Regions from separate parts of the Streptomyces sp. NPDC090088 genome, predicted to be linked through region 2. Evidence: predicted binding sites of a transcription regulator. Region 2 holds the regulator's gene; the other holds the start of a gene.
The links. The regulator HrcA, encoded in region 2, represses chaperone genes, less so after heat shock. The targets are predictions, from matches to a motif close to TTNGCACTCNGNNNNNCNGAGTGCNAA.
Positions count from the first base shown of each region.

Region 1: a site for HrcA is predicted at 4,533-4,559, ahead of groES (co-chaperone GroES). Genes of this name have one in related genera too.

Region 1 is NZ_JBIVDZ010000002.1:388,764-396,249, forward strand. It holds gene ACIPSJ_RS10520 (helix-turn-helix transcriptional regulator) at 1-971, opposite strand, end outside; gene ACIPSJ_RS10525 (VOC family protein) at 1,080-1,478, shown strand; gene ACIPSJ_RS10530 (methyltransferase domain-containing protein) at 1,522-2,694, opposite strand; gene ACIPSJ_RS10535 (polysaccharide deacetylase family protein) at 2,785-3,666, shown strand; gene ACIPSJ_RS10540 (polysaccharide deacetylase family protein) at 3,663-4,469, shown strand; gene groES (co-chaperone GroES) at 4,706-5,014, shown strand; gene groL (chaperonin GroEL) at 5,133-6,758, shown strand; gene ACIPSJ_RS10555 (ester cyclase) at 6,846-7,486, opposite strand, start outside.
Region 2 is NZ_JBIVDZ010000001.1:722,487-729,972, reverse strand. It holds gene ACIPSJ_RS03335 (hypothetical protein) at 1-450, opposite strand, end outside; gene ACIPSJ_RS03330 (VOC family protein) at 527-919, opposite strand; gene ACIPSJ_RS03325 (16S rRNA (uracil(1498)-N(3))-methyltransferase) at 947-1,696, opposite strand; gene ACIPSJ_RS03320 (nitronate monooxygenase) at 1,693-2,784, opposite strand; gene dnaJ (molecular chaperone DnaJ) at 2,896-4,032, opposite strand; gene hrcA (heat-inducible transcriptional repressor HrcA) at 4,033-5,049, opposite strand; gene ACIPSJ_RS03305 (MBL fold metallo-hydrolase) at 5,222-5,944, shown strand; gene ACIPSJ_RS03300 (DUF3097 domain-containing protein) at 5,979-6,794, shown strand; gene hemW (radical SAM family heme chaperone HemW) at 6,819-7,486, opposite strand, start outside.

The sequences.
Region 1 (7,486 bases), on a different contig from region 2:
GCGGGGCCCTCGACGGCGAACGGCCGGTCGAGCGAGGCGAGGACCGGGGGCAGCCAGTCGAGCCGTTCCGCCCGCAGCTCGACGCGCCGCCAGCACTCGGCCACCGGGTCCCCGTCCGGCCCGCCCGGCCCGCCCGGTCCGTCCGGCCTGCCCGGCCTGCCCGGCCCGCCCGGCTCCTCCGTGATGCTCGCGACGCTCGCGGGCAGGCGGGCGCGGATCTGCCCGACCGTCCCGTGGATCCGCAGGGTCACCCGGTGCCGGTACTCGGCGGTGGCGAACCCCGCCAGCACCCGTTCCGCCGGACCGGGGCCCTCGGGCACCTCGAACGAGCCGGGCAGGATCCGCGCGGCCGCGATGCGGTCGAGCCGGAAGGTCCGGCCCTCGCCGAGACGGGCGTCCTCGCCCGTGACGTACCACCGTCCCGCGTGGGCGACGATCCCGTAGGCGTGCAGGGCGCGTTCGCCGCGCCGGCCGTCGCGGTCGGTGTACTGGACCGAGAGCGGCCGGCGGTGGCGGACCGCGTCGGCGACGGTGAGCAGCACCTCGGCGTCCGGGGTGTCGAACTCGCCGGGCCGGTCCGTGAAGTCGAGGGCGTCCAGGAGCGTGTCGAGGCGGCCCGCGAGGTGCCGGGGCAGCACCCGCCGGATCTTCGCCGCCGCCGTCTCGCCCGCCGTGCGCTCCGCCGTCGTCAGCCCGGTCCGGCGGCCGGCGACCAGGCCGAGAAGCACGGCCAGCGCCTCTTCGTCGCCGAGCATGAGCGGCGGCAGGCGGTGTCCTGGGGCGAGCCGGTAGCCGCCGTAGCGGCCGCGCACCGACTGCACGGGCACGTCCAGCTCGATCAGCTGGTCCACGTACCGCCGCACGGTGCGGCCTTCGACGCCGAGCCGGTCGGCGAGTTCGGCCACCGTCCGGGTGCCGCCCGACTGAAGCAGCTCCAGGAGGGTCAGCACGCGGCCGGTGGGTCTGGGCATGTTCGCAGCCTAACGCGAATAGAGGACCGATTCTGTCCTCTATTTCTCCTAGCCTGCGCGGTGCACGCCTTCCCGCACAGCACCAGCACGGCACACCAGGGAGATCCCATGGACTTCGTCTCGATCCGCATCATCACCGGCGACGTGGCACGCCTCGTCGGGTTCTACGAGCGCGCCACGGGGGTGCGGGCGGCGTGGGCCACCGAGGACTTCGCCGAGTTCAGGACCGCCGGCGCCACCCTCGCGATCGCCGGCACCCGCACCGTCCCGCTGTTCGCCCCGGACTCGGCCCGCCCGGCGGCCAACCAGAGCGTGATCACGGAGTTCCTCGTCGACGACGTGGACCGCGTCCACCGCGACCTCGCCGAGTTCGTGACCGACTTCGTCGCCGGGCCCACCACGATGCCCTGGGGCAACCGTTCACTGCTCTTCCGCGACCCCGACGGCAACCTCGTCAACTTCTTCACCCCCGTCACCCCGGCGGCCGTCGAGAAGTTCGCCCGCTGAGCCCGCTGAGCCCGCTGAGCCCGCTGAGCCCGCTGACCGGTGGCTAGGGCCGGGCCGGATGGCCCACCAGCATCGTCGGTGCCCCCGCCACCCGGGTCAGGAACACGGTCGCCGAGTTCGGCCCCTGCGGCTTGACCTTGCGGCGCAGCTCCTCCGGCTCGACGGCCGAGCCCCGCTTCTTCACGGTCAGGATCCCGACCTCGCGCTCCCGCAGCAGCGCCTTCAGCTTCTTGACGTTGAACGGGAGCTGGTCGGTGATCTCGTACGACGTCGCGTAGGCGGTGGCGTGGAGCGCGTCGGCCGTGATGTAGGCGATCGTCGGGTCGATCAGGCCTCCGTCCAGTTCCTCGGCCACCTCGGCGACCAGGTGGGCGCGGATGGCGGCGCCGTCGGGTTCGTACAGGTAACGGCCCACGGCCCTGACGTGCGGATCGGGCAGGCCCCTGCCGAGCAGGGTGCGCGGGCCGGGGAGGAGGGTGGCGCGGACCGCCCCCGGTTCCGTCCCGAACCAGAGGACCGCCTCCTTCACGTCCCCCGCGTCCGAGATCCACTCCGCCTCGGCGTCCGCCGGGACCGTCTCGTGCGGGATACCGGGGGCGACCTTCAGCGCGGCGGTGTGCGTGGCCTTGCGCGCCGCCTCGACCGCCCAGGACAGCGGCGGCGAGTAGGCCTCCGGGTCGAAGACGCGGCCACGGCCGCCGCGCCGGGCCGGGTCGACGAACACGGCGTCCCAGCCCGCCGTGTCCACCTCCGTGACGTCCGCCTCCCGGACCTCGATCAGGTCGGCGAGCCCGAGCGCGTCGGCGTTCGCCCGCGCGGTCCGCGCCGTCACCGGGTCCCGGTCCACGGCGAGCACCCGGATCCCCGCCCGCGCGAGCGCGATCGCGTCGCCCCCGATCCCGCAGCACAGGTCGGCGACGGAGGAGACCCCCAGCGTCCTCAGCCGCTCGGCCCGGTAGGTGGCGACACTCGCCCGCGTCGACTGCTCGACCCCGTTCGGGGTGAAGAACATGCGGTCCGCGTCCGCCTCGCCGAACTTCGCCGCCGCCCGCTGCCGCAGCCGGGCCTGGGCGAGCGCCGCCGACACCAGCTCGGCGGGGTGGGTGCGGCGCAGCCGGGTGGCCACGGCGAGTTCGTCGGCGGGCGCGGTGCCGCGCACCTCGGCGAGGAGGGCGTGGCCCTCGGGGGTGAGGAGAGGGGCGAGGTGGTCGTTCACCGGGTCATTGTCGGCCAGTCGGTGGATGGTTCGCCTCCGGCCGAGGTGTCTGCCCCGGTTCCGGGGAGGGGCCTGGAAGGATCCGACGCCATGCGAGCAGTCGTACAAAATGACAAAAATGGGTTCAGAGCGGGTGTGGCGGGCCTGCTGGCCGTCGCCGCCCTGGTGTCCGGCTGCGCGGGACCCGACGGTTCCGCCGCCCGCCCCGCCGCCGGTCAGCAGCCGCACCGGAACGCCGCCGCCGACGCCCACGCCGCCCTGGTCGCCGCCGCCAAGCGCTGGGGGCTGAACGCGGTCCCCCTGCGGCCCCCGGCCCCGCCGACGCAGAAGCCGAGGATCACCGCTCGCGACGGGTTCGAGGTGGACGGGCAGGTGGAGGACGAGCTGCCCCCGGTCTTCACCACGGTCCCGACGAAGCAGAAGGTCGTCTTCCTGACCATCGACGACGGCTCGGAGAAGGACCCGGCGTTCCTCCGCATGATGAGCGACCTGCGGATCCCCTACACCGCGTTCCTCAGCAACTACCTGGTCAAGGACGACTACGGCTACTTCCGGAAGATGCAGGCCGAGGGCCACACCCTCAACAACCACACCCTGACCCACCCCTACCTGCCGGGCCTGACCTACGAGGAGCAGAAGCACGAGATCTGCGGCATGCAGGAGATCATGAAGAGGGAGTTCGGCAGGGCCCCGACCGTCTTCCGCCCGCCCTACGGCAACTACAACGGCGACACCCTGCGCGCCGCCAAGACCTGCGGCATCAAGTACGCGCCGATCTGGGACGAGGAGGTGTTCGTCGACCACTGGGAGTACCGCGAGTGGGACCGCGGTCTGCACCCCGGCGACATCGTGCTCACGCACTTCCGGGGCCGCAGCGACTGGGACGGCACGATGGTCGACGACATGCGCCGCTTTCTGAACAAGGTCACGCGCGAGGGCTACGCGGTGGCGCGCCTGGAGGACTACCTGTGAGCCGCGCGAGGGCGACGGCGGCGTTCCTGGCCGCCGTCGCCCTCCTGCTCGCGGGCTGCGCCCAGTCCGTGGACCCCATCGAACGGCTCGGCAGGAAGGCGGCCGCCGGGGTACGGCCGCACGGTCCGGCCGGCGAACAGGCCTACCGGCACTGGGGCCTGAGTGCGCCCCTGCCGGCCGCCCCGCGCCCGCCGTCCCACCCGCTCTCCTTCCGCTCGGCCCTCCCTCCGGTCGTCGACCACATCCCCACCGCCGACCGGGTGGTCTTCCTGACCTACGACGACGGCGCCGAGAAGGACCCCCGCTTCGTGGACATGGTCCGCGAGCTGCGCCTGCCCGTGACGATGTTCCTCACGGACAGCGTGGTCGGCCCCGGCTACGGCCACTTCGCCCGGCTCCAGGCGGTCGGCGCGAGCGTCCAGAACCACACCCTCGACCACCCGGCCATGCCCGGGCTGCCCTACGCCGGCCAGCGCGCCGAGATCTGCGGACAGCAGGAGAAGCTGAAGTCCCGCTTCGGCATCCGCCCGTACCTCTTCCGCCCGCCCTACGGCACCTACGACACCACCACGCTCCGCGCGGCGGCCGACTGCGGGGTGACGGCGGTGGTGCTCTGGCGGGCGGCGATGACGGCCGACACGCTCGCCTTCAGGAACGGCGAGAAACAGCTCCGCCCCGGCGACATCGTCCTGGTCGGCCCCGACGAGGCCATGGGCCCGGCCCTGCGGGAACGCACGGCCCGGCTGCTGCGCCGGGTACAGGCGGGCGGGCTGACGGTGGGGCGCCTCGAGGACTACCTGTAGGCAGGTCACCGGCGGGTTCTCCGGTCCGGCGACCCGGTTTTTTCGGCGCCGCGCCACGGGCAACTGGCACTCCGCTTGACCGAGTGCTAATCGCGGTCATAGTCTCGGCTCTGGCACTCGGCAGATGAGAGTGCCAACAACGCGACGGGCAGGTCCGGCACCCGCGACGACGGATCCACCTGGTCGCCACCTCAGACAGTTAACCCCGTGAGATCTCCGAAGGGGGAGGTCGGATCGTGACGACCACCAGCTCCAAGGTTGCCATCAAGCCGCTTGAGGACCGCATCGTGGTCCAGCCGCTCGACGCCGAGCAGACCACGGCCTCCGGCCTGGTCATCCCGGACACCGCGAAGGAGAAGCCCCAGGAGGGCGCCGTCCTCGCCGTGGGCCCGGGCCGGTTCGAGAACGGCGAGCGCCTGCCGCTCGACGTCAAGGTCGGCGACATCGTGCTCTACAGCAAGTACGGCGGCACCGAGGTGAAGTACAACGGCGACGAGTACCTCGTCCTCTCGGCCCGCGACGTGCTCGCGATCATCGAGAAGTAGTTCACTCGAAGCACATCCTGCTGTGAACTGCGCCCCTGGCCCCCGCGATCTCATGAAGCCGGGCGTCGGGGGCGCGGCTCGTTTCACTCACGTTTTCCGAGAGGGCTGAACCGCTCCCATGGCGAAGATCCTGAAGTTCGACGAGGACGCCCGTCGCGCCCTTGAGCGCGGCGTCAACAAGCTTGCCGACACGGTGAAGGTGACGATCGGCCCCAAGGGCCGCAACGTCGTCATCGACAAGAAGTTCGGCGCCCCCACCATCACCAACGACGGTGTCACGATCGCCCGTGAGGTCGAGATCGAGGACCCGTACGAGAACCTCGGCGCGCAGCTGGTGAAGGAGGTGGCGACCAAGACCAACGACATCGCGGGTGACGGTACGACCACCGCCACCGTGCTGGCCCAGGCGCTGGTCCGCGAGGGCCTGAAGAACGTCGCCGCGGGTGCCTCCCCGGCCGCCCTGAAGAAGGGCATCGACGCCGCCGTCGCCGCCATCTCCGAGGACCTGCTCGCCACGGCCCGCCCGATCGAGGAGAAGTCCGACATCGCCGCCGTCGCCGCGCTGTCCGCCCAGGACACGCAGGTCGGCGAGCTCATCGCCGAGGCGATGGACAAGGTCGGCAAGGACGGTGTCATCACCGTCGAGGAGTCCAACACCTTCGGTCTGGAGCTGGACTTCACCGAGGGCATGGCCTTCGACAAGGGCTACCTGTCGCCGTACTTCGTGACGGACCAGGAGCGCATGGAGGCGGTCCTGGAGGACCCCTACATCCTCATCAACCAGGGCAAGATCTCCTCCATCGCGGACCTGCTGCCGCTGCTGGAGAAGATCATCCAGGGCAACGCCTCGAAGCCGCTGCTGATCATCGCCGAGGACGTGGACGGCGAGGCCCTCTCCACCCTCGTGGTCAACAAGATCCGCGGCACCTTCAACGCGGTCGCGGTCAAGGCCCCCGGCTTCGGTGACCGCCGCAAGGCGATGCTGGAGGACCTGGCGATCCTCACCGGCGCCACGGTCATCTCCGAGGAGGTCGGCCTCAAGCTCGACCAGGTCGGCCTGGACGTGCTGGGCTCCGCCCGCCGCGTCACCGTCACCAAGGACGACACCACGGTCGTCGACGGCGCCGGTGACTCCGGTGCGGTCACCGGCCGCGTCGCCCAGATCAAGGCCGAGATCGAGAACACCGACTCCGACTGGGACCGCGAGAAGCTCCAGGAGCGCCTCGCGAAGCTGGCCGGCGGCGTGTGCGTGATCAAGGTCGGCGCCGCCACCGAGGTGGAGCTGAAGGAGAAGAAGCACCGTCTGGAGGACGCCATCTCCGCGACCCGCGCCGCGGTCGAGGAGGGCATCGTCTCCGGTGGTGGCTCCGCGCTGGTCCACGCCGCGAAGGTGCTGGAGGACGGCCTCGGCAAGACCGGCGACGAGGCGACCGGTGTCGCCGTCGTCCGCCGCGCCGTCGTCGAGCCGCTGCGCTGGATCGCCGAGAACGCCGGCCTGGAGGGTTACGTCATCACCTCCAAGGTCGCCGAGCTCGACAAGGGCCAGGGCTTCAACGCCGCCACCGGCGAGTACGGCGACCTGGTCAAGGCCGGCGTCATCGACCCGGTCAAGGTCACCCGCTCCGCCCTGGAGAACGCCGCCTCCATCGCCTCCCTCCTCCTGACGACCGAGACCCTGGTCGTCGAGAAGAAGGAAGAGGAGGAGCCCGCCGCGGCCGGCCACTCCCACGGCCACGCCCACTGAGCATCGCCTCGGCGTCGCACGAAGCCCCCGTCCCCGGTCGTCCGCCGGGTACGGGGGCTTCGCCCCTCGCGGGCTTTCACTGTGGGCTCAGTTCTCCAGCGCGTCCAGTGCGCCGAGCTGACCCATCAGGCCGAGCCGGTCGTACTCCCACCAGCCCTCGGCGATCCTTCCGCCGGAGTCGAAGCGGTGGATCGTGGTCCCGGTCATCCGCACCAGCCCCCGGGTGTTCGGCAGTCCGAGGAACTCCGCCTTCTGCCGCCCCTTCCAGATCCACCGGGTGCACACCCGGTCGTCCTGGGTGAACTGGTCCTCGACATGGAACGTGAAGTCGAAGGCGCCCCGCCACATCCCGATCTCGCGCCGTACCGCGTCCATGCCGATGGTGTCCTGCCCGTTGCCCGGGTCGTGGCCGTGGTAGTCCTCCGCGAGCAGACCGTCCAGCGGAGCCAGCGGGCCGGCCGCGCCGATCGTCTCGAAGAACCGCCGCGCGGTACCGGCGTACAACCGCTCGTCACGCACCACGTCCAGATCGGTGAACGTCGGCGTCCCGTCGCAGAGCGCGAGCAGGTCGTGGAAGACCTTGTCGGTCTCCGGGAGGGCCGAGTTCCGCATCGCCTCCTCGTACGACGGGAACTCCACGATCTCCACGACGTGCGACGCGTCGGAGCGGTCCCGGCCGACCACCGCGTGCGTCGCCGTCCGCTTCCCCTTGGTCTGCTCGACCCAGC
Region 2 (7,486 bases):
GCTGTACGTCGGACCGGGCGTGGCGTCGCAGTTGCCGAGGCCCTTCACCCGGAACCACTCCTTGCCGCCGACCTTGGCGACGAGGTTCCCGCGCACACAGGCCCCGCTGACGGCCTTGGTGACCCGTCCGGTGACGGTGATGTCCCGCCCGTCCTTGGTCCGGCCCCGGCAGTCCACGGAGACCACGGTGGTCTGCGAGGCCGACGGTGTCCTCGTGGAACCGGCCGCCGACGAGCCGTAGTTGCCGGTGCAGGTGAGCCAGCTGACGTCGACGTGCTGCCGTTTCAGCTCGGCGGTGGCGGTCTGGTCGGTGGTGTACGCGACGGTCGCGGAGTTCAGATCGGTCGGCTGGCAGCCCACGACACCGCCCACGGCGATCACCGCGAGCCCCGCCACGGCCGCCGCCCTGGCCCCGCGCGGCCGCCGCCGAATCCGGCTCAATGCCCCCATGAGGGGCAGCCTCCCACCGTCGGGCCCGTGACGGTAGGGGGCATACGGCCACTCACGTGTTCGCAGCCGTCACCCTTCAGGTGCGCAGCAGCAGCCATTCCTGCAGTTCCACCAGGTTCCCCTCGGGGTCCTTGAGGTGGGCGACCCGCATGCGTTCCGTCATGGGCACGGGCCCCTGCACCAGGACCGCGCCGCGCGCGGCGATCTGCTCGCAGTAGGCGTCGAGGTCGTCGACGCGCAGCACCACCAGCGACCGGTGCCCGGTGGCGGTGTCCCCCAGCTCGCCCAGCACCTCGGCCATCATGGTCCGGTCCTGGAGGGCGATCCCCGCGGACCCGGCGTGCGGGCTGAACTTCTCGTACGGTCCCTCGCTCGCCCCCGACTGCGGCCGCAGCCCGAGCACTTCGGCGTAGAAGTGGTAGCAGGCGGCGAAGTCGGTGACCAGGAGCCGGACTTGGGCGAGTTCCACGGTGTGTCCCCCAGAGGGTCGTGCGGGTCAGGACCACCGGCCGGTGCGGCCGAGCAGCAGGGCCGCGGCGGCCGTGCCGGCGGTCGAGGTACGCATCACGCTGGGCCCCAGGACGTATGTCCCCGCGCCCGCCTCCTCGAAGAGCGCCACCTCGTCCCGGGCGACGCCCCCCTCGGGGCCGACGACCAGCACGATCTCGCCCGTGGCGGGCAGGTCGGCGGTGGCCAGCGGTGTGCTGCCGTGCTCGAAGTCGGAGTGCAGGACGGCGGCGAAATCGGCTTCGGCGAGAAGTGCGGCAACCTGTTTGGTGCTCGCCGCGTCCGCGACCTGGGGGAACCGCACCCGGCGGGACTGCTTGCCGGCCTCGCGGGCGGTGGCCCGCCACTTCGCGAGCGACTTGAGCCCCCGGTCGCCCCGCCACTGGGTGACGCAGCGGGCGGCCTGCCAGGGCACGATCGCGTCGACGCCGACCTCGGTCATGGTCTCCACGGCGACCTCGCCGCGGTCGCCCTTGGGCAGGGCCTGGACGACGGTGATACGGGGCTGCGGCGCGGGCTCCTCGGCGACCTCCGTCAGGCGGACGACCAGCCGGTCCTTGCCCTCGGCGGCGATCACGTCGCACACCGCGTAGCGGCCGGCGCCGTCGGTGAGGACGACCTCCTCGCCGGGCTGAAGCCGCTTCACGGAGACCGCGTGACGGCCCTCGGGCCCGTCCAGGACGTACTGTCCGGAGCCGTCCGCGCGGAGGTCCTCGACGACGAACACCGGCGCGGTCATCGCCCGTCCCCCCTCTCGGTCCCCGCCTTGGTCGACAACGCTGTCGACGCGGCGGCCAGTTCCTCGACGAGGGTCTCCACCAGCTGCCCGGCGGGCAGCTCCCGGGCCATCCGGTGCCCCTGCCCGGACCACAGCGCCATGCCCTGCGCGTCCCCGGCCTTGGCGGCGGCCTTGCGCAGCGGGGAGGTGAGGTGGTGGACCTCCGGGTAGGCGGCGGGCGCGTACGGCCCGTGCTCGCGCAGGAAGCGGTTGACGAGCCCGCGGGCGGGCCGCCCGGAGAAGGCCCGGGTCAGTTCCGTGCGGACGAACAGGGGGTTGGTCAGGGCCTGCTTGTGGATGTCGGCGGCGCCGGACTCGGGGGTGGCGAGGAAGGCCGTACCGAGCTGGGCGGCGCTCGCGCCCGCGGCGAGCACGGCGGCGATCTGGCTGCCGCGCATGATCCCGCCGGCGGCGACCACCGGGATGCCCACGGTCTCCCGTATCTGGCCGATCAGCGACAGCAGCCCGATCCCGGCTCCGTCGTTCTCGGCGATGTCCCGGTGGGTGCCCTGGTGCCCGCCGGCCTCGACGCCCTGCGCGATCACCGCGTCCGCCCCGGCCCGCTCGACGGCGAGGGCCTCCTCGGCGGTGGTCGCGGTGACCAGGGTGAGGGTTCCGGCCCGGCGCAGGGACTCCAGCACCTCGCGGGTCGGCACACCGAAGTGGAAGGAGACGACGGCCACCGGGTTGTCGAGGAGTACCGCGAGCTTCGCGTCGTACCCGTCGTCGCGGCCGCTGTCCGGGTCGCCGAGCTCGGTCTCGTACCAGGCGGCCTCACCGGCCAGCTGGTGTGCGTACAGCTCCACGGCGCCGGACTCCGCGTGCTCCGGCTGCGGCATGAAGAGGTTGACCCCGAAAGGGCGGCCGGTCAGCCCCCGCAGCTGCTTGATCTCCTGGTACATCCCGTCGGCGGTCTTGTACCCGGCGGCGAGGAACCCCAGCCCGCCCGCCTCGGACACGGCGGCGGCCAGCTGCGGGACGGAGACCCCGCCGGCCATGGGGGCCTGCACGATCGGAAAGGGGAAGAGATCGGTCAGTGCGGAGGACATGACGGCATGTTGTCACGTCCTCCGAACAAGACCGAATCGGGTCGCCTCTTTGGCACATGCCACATATCGCGGGCGGCACAGCCCCTCCGCGACCCGCTGCGGGCGCCCGCGTCAACGCCCGTTGAACGCGTCCTTCAGCCGGGAGAAGAGGCCCTGCTGCCCCGGCTGGAACTGCCCCGTGGGCCGCTCCTCGCCGCGCAGTTTCGCCAGCTCGCGCAGGAGGCGTTCCTGCTCGGGGTCGAGCTTGGTCGGCGTCATGACCTCGACGTGGACGATCAGGTCGCCCCGGCCGCCGCCCCGCAGATGCGTGACACCGCGCCCGTGCAGCGGGATCGACTGCCCGGACTGGGTGCCCGGCCGGATGTCGACCTCCTCCATCCCGTCCAGCGTCTCCAGCGGCACCTTCGTACCGAGCGAGGCCGCCGTCATCGGGATCGTCACCGTGCAGTGCAGGTCGTCGCCGCGCCGCTGGAACGTGGAGTGCGGCAGCTCGTGGATCTCGACGTACAGGTCACCGGCGGGACCGCCGCCGGGCCCGACCTCGCCCTCACCGGCGAGCTGGATCCGGGTGCCATTGTCGACACCGGCCGGGATCTTCACGGTCAGCGTCCGCCGGGAGCGGACCCGGCCGTCACCGGCGCACTCGGGGCACGGCGTCGGCACGACGGTGCCGAAGCCCTGACACTGCGGGCAGGGCCGGGAGGTCATGACCTGCCCGAGGAAGGACCGCGTCACCTGCGAGACCTCACCACGGCCCCGGCACATGTCACACGTCTGGGCGGAGGTGCCCGGCGCCGCGCCCTCACCGTTACAGGTGTTGCAGACGATCGCCGTGTCGACCTGGATGTCCTTGGTCGTGCCGAAAGCGGCCTCGTCCAGCTCCACCTCGATCCGGATCATCGCGTCCTGGCCGCGCCGCGTACGCGACCTCGGCCCACGCTGGGACGCCGTACCGAAGAACGCGTCCATGATGTCGGAGAAGTTCCCGAAGCCACCGGCCCCGAAGCCGCCCGCGCCCGCGCCGCCCGCCTGCGAGAGCGGGTCGCCGCCGAGGTCGTAGACCTGCTTCTTCTGCGGGTCCGAGAGCACCTCGTAAGCGGCGTTGATCTCCTTGAACCGCTCCTGGGTCTTCGGGTCCGGGTTGACGTCCGGGTGCAGCTCGCGCGCGAGCCGACGGAAGGCCTTCTTGATCTCTTCCTGCGACGCGTCGCGGCGCACGCCGAGAACGGCGTAGTAGTCCGTGGCCACTTACGACTCCGCCAGGATCTGTCCGACGTACCGTGCCACCGCTCGTACCGCTCCCATCGTTCCCGGGTAATCCATGCGGGTCGGTCCGACCACGCCGAGTTTGGCGAGTGCCTCGCCGCCCGAACCGTAACCGACCGACACCACGGACGTGGAGTTGAGTCCCTCATAGGCGTTCTCGTGACCGATGCGTACGGTCATGCCCGAATCCCCGGCCTCGCCAAGGAGCTTGAGAAGCACCACGTGCTCCTCGAGTGCCTCCAGAACAGGCCGGATCATGAGGGGAAAGTCATGCCCGAAGCGGGTGAGATTGGCGGTGCCGCCGATCACCAGCCGCTCCTCGTTCTCCTCGACGAGCGTCTCCAGCAGGGTGGAGAGCACCGCCGAGACCGTGCCGCGGTCCTCGACGTCGAAGGCGTCCGGCAGATCCTCCACCAGCCGGGGCACGTCCGAGAACCGGCGCCCCGCGACCCGGCTGTTCAGCCGCGCCCGCAGATCCGCCAGCGACGTCTCCCCGAAGGGTGCCGGGCAGTCGACCATCCGCTGCTCGACCCGCCCGGTGTCGGTGATCAGCACCAGCATCAGCCGGGCCGGAGCCAGTGACAGCAGCTCCACGTGGCGCACGGTGGACCGCGTCAGCGACGGATACTGCACCACCGCCACCTGCCGCGTCAGCTGCGCCAGCAGCCGCACGGTCCGCGCGACGACGTCGTCGAGGTCGACGGCGCCGTCGAGGAAGTTCTGGATCGCCCGCCGTTCGGGCGCGCTCATCGGCTTGACACCGGCGAGCTTGTCGACGAACAGCCGGTAGCCCTTGTCGGTCGGGATCCGCCCGGCGCTGGTGTGCGGCTGGGCGATGTACCCCTCGTCCTCCAGGGCGGCCATGTCGTTGCGCACGGTCGCCGGGGAGACCCCGAGGTTGTGCCGCTCGGTCAGCGCCTTCGACCCGACCGGTTCCTCGGTGCCGACATAGTCCTGGACGATGGCGCGCAATACCTGAAGCCTGCGTTCACTCAGCATCCAGCGCCACACCTCCAGAAAGTCGTGCCCGCGGCCTTTCGGGTCCTTCGGGTCTTTCGTCTGGCACTCTGCGATCCCGAGTGCCAACATCCCCGGCCCAGTGTACGGCCGTCGGGTACTGACTGGGCAAGGTCGGTCAGGACCCGTGACGTTCTACGGCTAGCGTCGCGGCATGACGGTGACTTGGGAAGAGCTGGGGTGGGAGCGGGTGGCCGAAGGGGTCGGCCGGTGCCGGCTGCCGGGCTGGGACTGCACGGCGGGGCTGGCCCTCGGTCCGGGCGCGGTCCTGATGGTGGACGCCGGGTCGAGCCTGGCGGAGGGCGCGCGGTTGCGTACGGAGGCGCAGGCGCTGGCCGGGCGCCGTGTGACCCATCTCGCGCTCACCCACCCCCACTTCGACCACGTCTTCGGCACGCCCGCCTTCGCGGGCACCGACCTGTACGCGGCGGCGGGCGCGGAGGCCGTCCTCGCCCACGACCGCGAGGCGCTGCGCCTGGACGCGGTCCGCAACGGCCTCCCGGCCCCCGAGGCCGAGGAGGCGGCCGACGCCCTCCCGCTCCCCCGCCGCCCGGTCTCCGGCGAGCGGGCCCTCGACCTGGGCGGCGGCCGCCGGGCCCTGCTGGCCGACGTGGGCCCCGGCCACACCTCCCACGATCTCGCGGTCCTCGTCCCCGGCGACCCGCCGGTGGTCTTCTGCGGCGACCTGGTGGAGGAGTCCGGCGATCCCCAGGCCGGCCCGGACGCCGTACCGTCCCGCTGGCCGGCGGCCCTGGACCGCCTGCTCTCGCTCGGCGGCGACGACGCCCTGTACGTCCCCGGTCACGGAGCGGTGGTCGACGCGGCGTTCGTACGGGCCCAGCGCGACGCCCTGGCGGCCCGCTTCGGCGTGTCGTAGGCGCACCCGTTCGGCTTCTCCTATCGTCATCCGAATGCGCCAGTACTCCGCCGACCTGACCCCGCCGTGGAAGAAGCCGAAGCCGGTGCCGGAGGTGGCCGCCGAACCCGGCCTGGTGGTGGAGGAGCCCGGTACCGGCTTCTGCGGCGCGGTGATCCGCTGCGAGGCGGGCACGGTCACCCTGGAGGACCGCTTCGGCAAGCACCGCGTCTTCCCGCTGGAGCCGCGCGGCTTCCTCCTGGAGGGACAGGTCGTCACCCTCGTACGGCCCGCGTCCGGGGGGCCGGTACGCCCGTCCCGTACCGCCTCCGGCTCGGTCGCCGTCCCCGGCGCCCGCGCGCGTGTCGCCCGCGCGGGCCGCATCTACGTGGAGGGCCGCCACGACGCGGAACTGGTCGAGAAGGTCTGGGGCGACGACCTGCGCGTCGAGGGCGTGGTCGTCGAGTACCTGGAGGGCGTCGACGACCTCCCCTCCATCGTGGCCGAATTCGCCCCCGGCCCGGACGCCCGCCTGGGTGTCCTCGTCGACCACCTGCTCCCCGGCACCAAGGAGTGGCGCATCGCCCAGTCGGTCACCAGCGGCCACGCCCTGGTCGTCGGCCACCCGTACATCGACATCTGGGAGGCCGTGAAACCGTCGTCCCTGGGCATCGAGGCGTGGCCGCGCGTCCCGCACGGGCAGGACTGGAAGACGGGCGTGTGCCGGGCGCTGGGCTGGCCCTCGGACAACACGGGCGCGGTGTGGCAGGCGATCCTGGCGAAGGTGACCTCGTACAAGGACCTGGAGCCGGAGCTGCTGGGCCGGGTGGAGGAACTGATCGACTTCGTCACGGGCGGCGATGGGGCCTGACGCCCCGTTCACCCACCGGAGTGATCAGTCCACCAGGTCCCTGACCACGGCGTCCGCCAGCAGCCGCCCGCGCAGTGTCAGCACGGCCCGCCCCTCGTCGTAGGCCCCCTGCTCCAGGAGTCCGTCCGACAGGGCCCGGCGCGACGCCCTGAGCCCGTCCTCCTTGAGGAGCGCCAGCGGCACGCCCTCGCGCAGCCGCAGCTCCAGCAGGATGCGCTCCACCCGGCGGTCCTCGTCCGTCAGGAGTTCGCGTCCGGCGCCCGGGGAGCGTCCGGACGCGAGGGCCGCCGCGTACGCCCCCGGGTGCTTGACGTTCCACCAGCGCACCCCGCCCACGTGGGAGTGCGCCCCCGGTCCGGCGCCCCACCAGTCGGCGCCCCGCCAGTACAGCTCGTTGTGCAGGCAGCGGGCCGCCTCGGAGGTGGCCCAGTTGGACACCTCGTACCAGTCGAAGCCCGCGTCCGTCAGCACCGACTCGGCGATCAGGTAGCGGTCGGCGTGGACGTCGTCGTCGGTCATCGGGACCTCGCCGCGGCGGATCCGGCGGGCGAGCTGGGTGCCCTCCTCGACGATCAGCGCGTACGCCGACACATGGTCGGGACCGGCCCCGATCGCCGCCTCCAGGGAGGCCCGCCAGTCGTCGTCGGACTCGCCCGGGGTGCCGTAGATCAGATCGAGGTTGACATGCTCGA